Linked DNA regions of Roseisolibacter agri. The main gene of each other region encodes a partner of the protein of the gene in region 2 in a complex. Links are inferred from orthologs where the notes say so. Each region holds a gene or a part of one and is shown on either strand. Other genes may lie near its edges.

Region 1 (3,521 bases), on a different replicon or contig from region 2:
GCCCGTCGAGCCGCTCGCGCCGCGTCTTCAGCAGCACGACGACCTCACGCTCGTCGGCCATCTTCCCCTCCCACCGGTAGAACGACCGCGCCGGCGGGAGGATCGTCCCGCAGGCGATCAGCCGCAGGTCGAGCAGGGTCCGGACGAACGGGACCGCCTCCTCCTCGGAGGCGAGGGTCGTGAGGACCACGACGGTGGCGTCGGGCATGGCGGCGGCGGGGACGGGAAGCCTGCGGGCACGCGCTCGTCGGCAACCTCGCCGGTGGGCCGATCCATCGCTACGGGCACTTCTCGCGGCCGCCCGAAGATTCCCCGATCCCGCCGCTTGTCTGGAGCCCGCCGGGCGGTGAGCTTACGCAGGTTATGGCAGAAGAAGCCCTGATCGTGCGCGGCGCGCGCGCGCACAACCTCAAGAACGTCGACGTCACCATCCCGCGCGACAAGCTCACCGTCATCACGGGCTTGTCGGGCTCCGGGAAGTCGTCGCTCGCCTTCGACACCATCTACGCCGAGGGGCAGCGGCGCTACGTGGAGTCGCTCTCGGCCTACGCGCGCCAGTTCCTCGGGCTGATGGAGAAGCCCGACGTCGACGTCATCGAGGGGCTCTCGCCGGCGATCTCGATCGAGCAGAAGAACACGGGCAACAACCCGCGCTCGACGGTCGGCACGGTCACCGAGATCTACGACTACCTGCGCCTGCTGTACGCGCGCGCCGGTACGCCGCACTGCCCCAACTGCGGGCGCGCCGTGCAGCGCCAGAGCCCCGTCCAGATCGCCGAGACGGTGCTGACGTGGGAGGAGGGGACGCGGCTCGAGATCCGCGCGCCGCTCGTGCAGGGCCGCAAGGGCGAGTTCCGCGAGCTGTTCGAGGGCGCGCGCAAGCAGGGCTTCGTGCGCGCCGTCGTCGACGGGGAGCTGATCGAGCTCGCCGATCCGCCGAAGCTCAACAAGCGCCAGAACCACAGCATCTCGGTCGTCGTCGACCGCCTGGTGGTGCGCGCCGAGGATCGCGGCCGCCTGACCGACTCGCTCGAGACCGCGCTGCGGCTCGCCGACGGGCTCGTGGAGGTCGTCGAGTATTCGGCCGAGGGCGCGCAGCCCGACGTGCACCTGTTCTCGGAGCGCTACGGCTGCCCGGTGTGCGGCATCTCGCTGCCGGAGCTGGAGCCGCGGCAGTTCTCGTTCAACTCCCCGTTCGGCGCCTGCCCGTCGTGCGGCGGCCTGGGCACGCGCAAGGAAGTCAGCGCGCAGCTGGTCCTCGGCGATCCGAGCATCAGCATCCTCGAGGGCGTGGTGCTGCCGTGGGGTGAGCCGGACGGCTACCTGAAGAAGGTGATCCTGCCGGGGCTCGCGAAGGCGCTCGACTTCAACCTCAACACCGAGTGGGGGAAGCTGCCCGCGCGCGTGCAGCACGCGCTGCTGCACGGCGCGGGCGACGCGCCCGCACCCGCGCGCAAGACGGCGGCGAAGGGACGCACGGCCGCGAAGGCCGCGACGACGACCGAGGTGCAGTGGGAGGGCATCCTCCGCAACGTGCAGCGCCGCTACGAGGAGACCTCGAGCGACGCGATCCGCATGGAGCTGGAGGAGTACATGGTGGCGACGCCGTGCTCCTCGTGCGCGGGGCGCCGCCTGAAGCCCGAGTCGCTCGCGGTCACCGTGAACGGCTTCAACATCGGCGAGGTCGTCGAGCAGTCGATCTCGGCCGCGCGCGACTTCTTCGCGTCGGTGCCGGTGCGCGGCGACGGGCGGCCGGGGCTCGACCCCGAGATCGCGGGCCCGATCCTCAAGGAGGTGCGCGAGCGCCTCTCGTTCCTCGTCGACGTGGGGCTCGACTACCTGACGCTCAACCGCTCGGCCGAGTCGCTGTCGGGCGGCGAGGCGCAGCGCATCCGACTGGCGACGCAGATCGGGTCGCGGCTGGTGGGCGTGCTGTACATCCTCGACGAGCCGTCGATCGGGCTGCACCAGCGCGACAACGGGCGCCTGCTGGCGACGCTGAAGCAGCTGCGCGACCTCGGCAACACCGTCATCGTCGTCGAGCACGACGAGGAGACGATGCGCGAGGCGGACCACCTGATCGACCTCGGGCCCGGGGCGGGGAAGCACGGCGGCGAGGTGATCGCGGCCGGCACCGTGAAGGAGGTGCTGCGCAACCCGAAGTCGGTGACCGCGCAGTACCTGAACGGGAAGCGCGAGATCCCGGTGCGGCCGGAGCGCCGCCCGCGCGACGCGCAGCGCGTGATCCGCGTCGAGAACGCGCGCGAGCACAACCTGCGTGGCGTCGACTTCGAGATCCCGCTCGGCTGCTTCGTGTCGGTGACCGGCGTGTCCGGCTCCGGGAAGTCCACGCTCGTCGAGGACATCCTGCATCGCGCGCTGGCGCGGCACTTCTACCGCGCGCGCACGATCCCGGGCGTGCACGACCGGATCGTCGGGCTGGAGCACATCGACAAGGTCATCGACATCGACCAGAGCCCGATCGGCCGCACGCCGCGCTCCAACCCGGCGACGTACACCGGGCTGTTCACGCCCATCCGCGAGCTGTTCGCCGAGATGCCCGAGGCGAAGATCCGCGGCTACGGGCCGGGGCGCTTCTCGTTCAACGTGAAGGGCGGGCGCTGCGAGGCGTGCCAGGGCGACGGCCTGGTGAAGATCGAGATGCACTTCCTCCCCGACGTCTTCGTGCCGTGCGACGTCTGCAAGGGGAAGCGCTTCAACCGCGAGACGCTGGAGGTGCGCTTCCGCGGGCTCTCCATCGCCGACGTGCTCGACCTGACCGTCGAGGACGCGTGCGGGATCTTCGAGAACCAGCCGCGCATCGCGCAGAAGCTCGAGACGCTGCGCGACGTGGGGCTCGGCTACATCCACCTGGGGCAGAGCGCGACGACGCTCTCGGGCGGCGAGGCGCAGCGCGTGAAGCTGGCGACCGAGCTGTCGAAGCGCGACACGGGCCGCACGCTCTACATCCTCGACGAGCCCACTACGGGCCTGCACTTCGAGGACGTGCGCCTGCTGCTCGACGTCCTGCACCGCCTGGTCGACCGCGGAAACACGGTGCTCGTGATCGAGCACTCGCTGGACGTCATCAAGACGGCGGACTGGGTGATCGACCTCGGGCCCGAGGGCGGCACGCGCGGCGGACAGATCGTCGCCGCGGGCACGCCCGAGACGGTCGCCCAGATCGACGCCAGCCACACGGGCCACTACCTGCGGCCGCTGCTGCCGGCGCTGCGCAAGCGCAAGGCGGGCTGACGCCGCAGCGGCTGTCGCGCGTGACGCACGAGGGGCCCGCATCGCGCGATGCGGGCCCCTCGTGCATGCGGTGGCGTCGGAAGCTCAGGGCACGATGCGCAGCACCTGTCCGCGGCCGGCGACGTTCCCGTTGATCGCGACGTAGAACGCGCCGTCGTCGCCGATGGCGATCGCCGTCGCGGCGGGGAGGTTCTCCGCGACGGTGGTGCGCGTGCCGTCGCGCGCGACGCGCCACAGCTTGCCGGGTCCGGCGAAGAACGGGTCGC
Region 2 (3,953 bases):
GGGCCGCGCGCTCTCCGCCCCCGCGCGCCCGGGCGTTTACCTTTGGCTCCGGAGCGGCGCCCCGGCGGGTGCGCTCGTGGTCGATCCGGAAGCCGAGGAGCTGCGGTTGGAACGGTTGAGCGGTGGGGCGCTGCGCGCGCGCGTGCGCGGGCAGCGGGTGGAGACGGCGCGTGACGGCGACGCGGCGGCGTCGGCGGTGTTCGCGGGTGGCGGGCGCCGCCCGATCGGCGGCGTGCTGATCGCGGCCGCGATCGCCGCGCTCGCGGCCGAGGCGCTCATCGCGCGCCGCGGCGCCGCTGGCGGTGCGGGAGCCGCGCTGCGGCCGCGCGCCGCGTAGGCGATGGCCCTCCCGACGCTCGTCGAGGCGATCGAAGCGCTTCCCGCGTTCACCCGCCTCGCCAACACGCTGCCCGGCGCGCGCGCGACCGTCACCGTCGGCGGCCTGCACGGCTCCAGCGATGCGGTGCTGCTCGCCGCGCTCGCGCGCCGCTTCCCGCAGCGCTTGTTCGTGGTGCTCGCCGCCGGCGTCCCGGAGGCCGAGCGCTGGCTCGCCGATCTCGACACGCTGCTCGACCGCCCCGCCGAGGGCGGCGCGCCCGTCGCGCTCTATCCGCACCGCGAGGCGTTCGGCGAGGCCGAGCCGCACGCCGAGGTGGCGGGCGAGCGCGTCGAGACGCTGGAGCGGCTGACGCGCGGCGGCGTGCGCATCCTGCTCACGACGCCGCGTGCGGTGCTGGAGCGCACGCGGCTGCCGCGCGCGCTGCAGCAGGCGCGCCTCGAGCTGCGGCGCGGCGACGTGTGGCGTCCCGAGGATCTCGCCGCGCACCTCGAGCGCGTGGGCTTCACGCGCGTCGCCATGGTCGACGACATCGCGCAGTTCTCGGTGCGCGGCGGCATCTTCGACATCTACGGCTTCGGCATGGCGGAGCCCGTGCGCCTCGAGTTCTGGGGCGACGAGATCTCGGAGCTGCGCCACTTCGACCTGTTCAGCCAGCGCTCCACGCGCGCGGCCGAAGTGGCAGTCGTGCTGCCGGTCGACGGCGCGCTGGCGGGCGAGGGGACGGAGTTCGAGCGCGTCACCCTCGCCGACCTCTGGACGCCGGACACGCTGCTCTTCGTCGCCGATGGGCTGGACGAGGGCGCGGAGCTCCAGCGCACGTGGGACGAGGCCGCGCACCATCTGGAGCTCGCGCGCCGACGCGGCGAGGACGTGCCGAAGCGCGAGGCGCTCTTCCTCGAGCCGTCCGAGGCGCGTGGGCTGCTGAAGGGCTTCGGCACGCTGCGCGAGATCGCGCCCGACAAGGCCGGCGGCGCGACGCCGGAGATCGGCTTCCCGCTCCGCGCGCCGGACGCGATCGACCGCGACATCCGCAAGCTGCGCCGTCTCGTGCGCGACGGGATGACGACGCTCATCCTCTGCGACAACGAGGGGCAGGCCGAGCGTCTCGACGAGCTGCTGGGCGAGAAGGAGGACGACTTCGTCGGACGGCAGCCGTCCCCCGCGGCGCTCGTGATCGGCGTGCTCGGGGGCGGCTTCGTCGTCCCCGCCGGCGCCGACGCGCTGGGACGCAACGTCCCGGGCCTGCGCGTCCTCACTGACCACGAGATCTTCCGCCGCGACCGGCGCATCCGCCGCGCGCGGCGCTACTCGGCCGGCACGGCGCTGGACGCCGTCACGGGGCTCAAGCCCGGCGACTTCGTCGTGCACCTGGAGCACGGCGTCGGCATCTACCGCGGCATCGAGACCAAGTTCGTCGGCACGAACACGATCGAGGTCGCGGTCGTCGAGTACGAGGGCGGCGACAAGCTGAACGTGCCGCTCTACCGCCTCGATCAGATCGAGCGCTATCGCGCGGCGGGTGACGGTGACGCCGACGCGCCGCCGCCGCGGCTGCACCGCCTGGGCGGCAAGCGCTGGCAGGCGCAGCGCGACAAGACGCGCGCCGCCATCCAGGAGATGACCGTCGAGCTGCTGGAGCTGTACGCGCGTCGCCGCGTCGCCGCGCGACCACCGCACAATCCCGACGGCGCGTGGCAGCGGCAGCTGGAGTCGAGCTTCCTCTTCGAGGACACGCCCGACCAGCGCAAGGCGACCGAGGACGTCAAGAAGGACATGGAGAGCGGGCGGCCGATGGACCGCCTGCTCGTCGGCGACGTGGGCTACGGCAAGACCGAGATCGCCGTGCGCGCCGCGTTCAAGGCGGTACAGAGCGGGCGGCAGGTCGCCGTGCTCGTGCCGACGACGATCCTCGCCGACCAGCACCACCGCACCTTCAGCGAGCGCTTCGCCGACTTCCCGGTGCGCGTCGAGATGCTGTCGCGCTTCCAGACCGCGAAGGAGCAGGCGGGCGTCATGAGCGAGCTCGCCGCCGGCAAGGTCGACGTCATCATCGGCACGCATCGCCTGCTCAGCCCCGACATCACGTTCAACGGGCTCGGGCTGATCATCGTCGACGAGGAGCACCGCTTCGGCGTCAAGCACAAGGAGCGGCTCAAGCAGCTGAAGCTCGAGACCGACGTGCTGACGCTGACGGCGACGCCCATCCCGCGCACGTTGCACCAGTCGCTGGCCGGGCTGCGCGACATGACGCTGATGCAGACGGCGCCGCGCGACCGCTCGCCCGTGCTGACCTTCGTCGAGCCCAAGGACGACGGGCTGGTGGAGGAAGGGATCGCGCGCGAGCTCGATCGCGGCGGGCAGGTGTTCTACGTCCACAACCGCGTCGAGACCATCGAGGCGGTCGCGGACCACCTGCGGCGCATCGTTCCGCGCGCGCGCATCGCCGTCGGCCACGGCCAGATGCGCGAGAAGGACCTCGAGGACGTGATGCACCGGTTCGTGAGCCACGACGTGGACATCCTCGTCTCGACGCTGATTGTCGAGACGGGGCTCGACGTGCCGAACGCGAACACGATGTTCGTCAACAACGCGCACCACTTCGGCCTCGCGCAGCTCTACCAGCTGCGCGGCCGCGTGGGCCGCTCGCACCGCCGCGCCTACTGCTACCTGCTGGTGCCCGACGCGGTGGACGAGGACGCGGAGCGCCGCCTCTCGGTGCTGGAGCACCACACGGAGCTCGGGGCGGGGTACCGGGTCGCGCTCAAGGACATGGAGCTGCGCGGTGCCGGCAACCTGCTCGGCCCCGAGCAGAGCGGCTTCGTGCACGCGGTCGGCTTCGACATGTACCTGCGCATGCTCGACGAGACGGTGCGGCGCCTGATCGCCGGCGACGTGGCGCCGCGGCTCGTGCCGTCGGACGTCTCGCTCGACCAGGCGGCCTACCTGCCGGACGACTACGTCGTGTCGCAGGAGGCGAAGCTAGACCTCTATCGACGCCTCGGGGCTACAACCACGGCGGCGGAGATCGACGCCCTGCGCGACGAGGTGCGCGACCGCTTCGGCGCCCTGCCGCCCCAGGCCGAGGCCTTCTTCGCCACGGCCTACCTCCGGGTGCTGGGTGGCGCCCTGGGGGTCGAGGGCGTCCTTGTGCGGGGCGACGAGGCCCGGGTAACATTCCGGGATACCGCCGTCCCGCGCATGAAGGCGCTCGGTGCGGCGTTCCACGACGTGCAGTTCCAGGCCGAGGTCAAGCGCGCCCAGCCCCTGTCGCTCAAGCTCGCGCGACTGGGTGGCGCCGAGATCCTGCCCGGTCTGGTCCGGGCGCTCCGCAGTCTGGTCCCCGCCTGACGCTCGCGGGTCGCTGGTCCTCGCCGCGAAGTCGTCGGCCCTGCGGGGCGGTGACGCCGCGGCGATGCGTGCGTCCTGCCCGGCGGCCTCCCGCCTCACGCCCCTCCACCGTACACCCCCGCTGTCCATGAAACGCCAGGGTCTCTTCGTCCTCGCCGCCGCCGCTGGCCTCGCCGCGTGCGACGGCTTCAAGGAGGCGATGACCGCGCACGTCGATACCGTCGCGAAGGCCGGCTCGCAGGAGCTCTCGGTCGAGCGCCTCGGG

The links. The genes of interacting proteins can lie anywhere in the genome.
Region 1: the proteins of mfd (region 2) and uvrA are in contact, whole or in part, in a crystal structure (PDB 4DFC), measured with the Escherichia coli proteins. The link is inferred for Roseisolibacter agri from one-to-one orthologs.

Annotation. Positions count from the first base shown.
Region 1 is NZ_BRXS01000004.1:198,746-202,266, forward strand. The notes cover bases 1-3,455. They hold uvrA (excinuclease ABC subunit UvrA), read left to right. Parts: upstream 1-363; coding sequence 364-3,255; downstream 3,256-3,455. Other genes in these bases: cutA (divalent-cation tolerance protein CutA), read right to left, coding at 1-208; rosag_RS13020 (ScyD/ScyE family protein), read right to left, coding at 3,340-3,455. Also shown: more of rosag_RS13020, read right to left, coding at 3,456-3,521. UniProt on the Escherichia coli protein: The UvrABC repair system catalyzes the recognition and processing of DNA lesions. UvrA is an ATPase and a DNA-binding protein. A damage recognition complex composed of 2 UvrA and 2 UvrB subunits scans DNA for abnormalities.
Region 2 is NZ_BRXS01000007.1:487,450-491,402, forward strand. The notes cover bases 2-3,888. They hold mfd (transcription-repair coupling factor), read left to right. Parts: upstream 2-340; coding sequence 341-3,688; downstream 3,689-3,888. Other genes in these bases: rosag_RS23145 (vWA domain-containing protein), read left to right, coding at 2-337; rosag_RS23155 (peptidylprolyl isomerase), read left to right, coding at 3,816-3,888. Also shown: more of rosag_RS23145, read left to right, coding at 1-1; more of rosag_RS23155, read left to right, coding at 3,889-3,953. UniProt on the Escherichia coli protein: Couples transcription and DNA repair by recognizing RNA polymerase (RNAP) stalled at DNA lesions. Mediates ATP-dependent release of RNAP and its truncated transcript from the DNA, and recruitment of nucleotide excision repair machinery to the damaged site.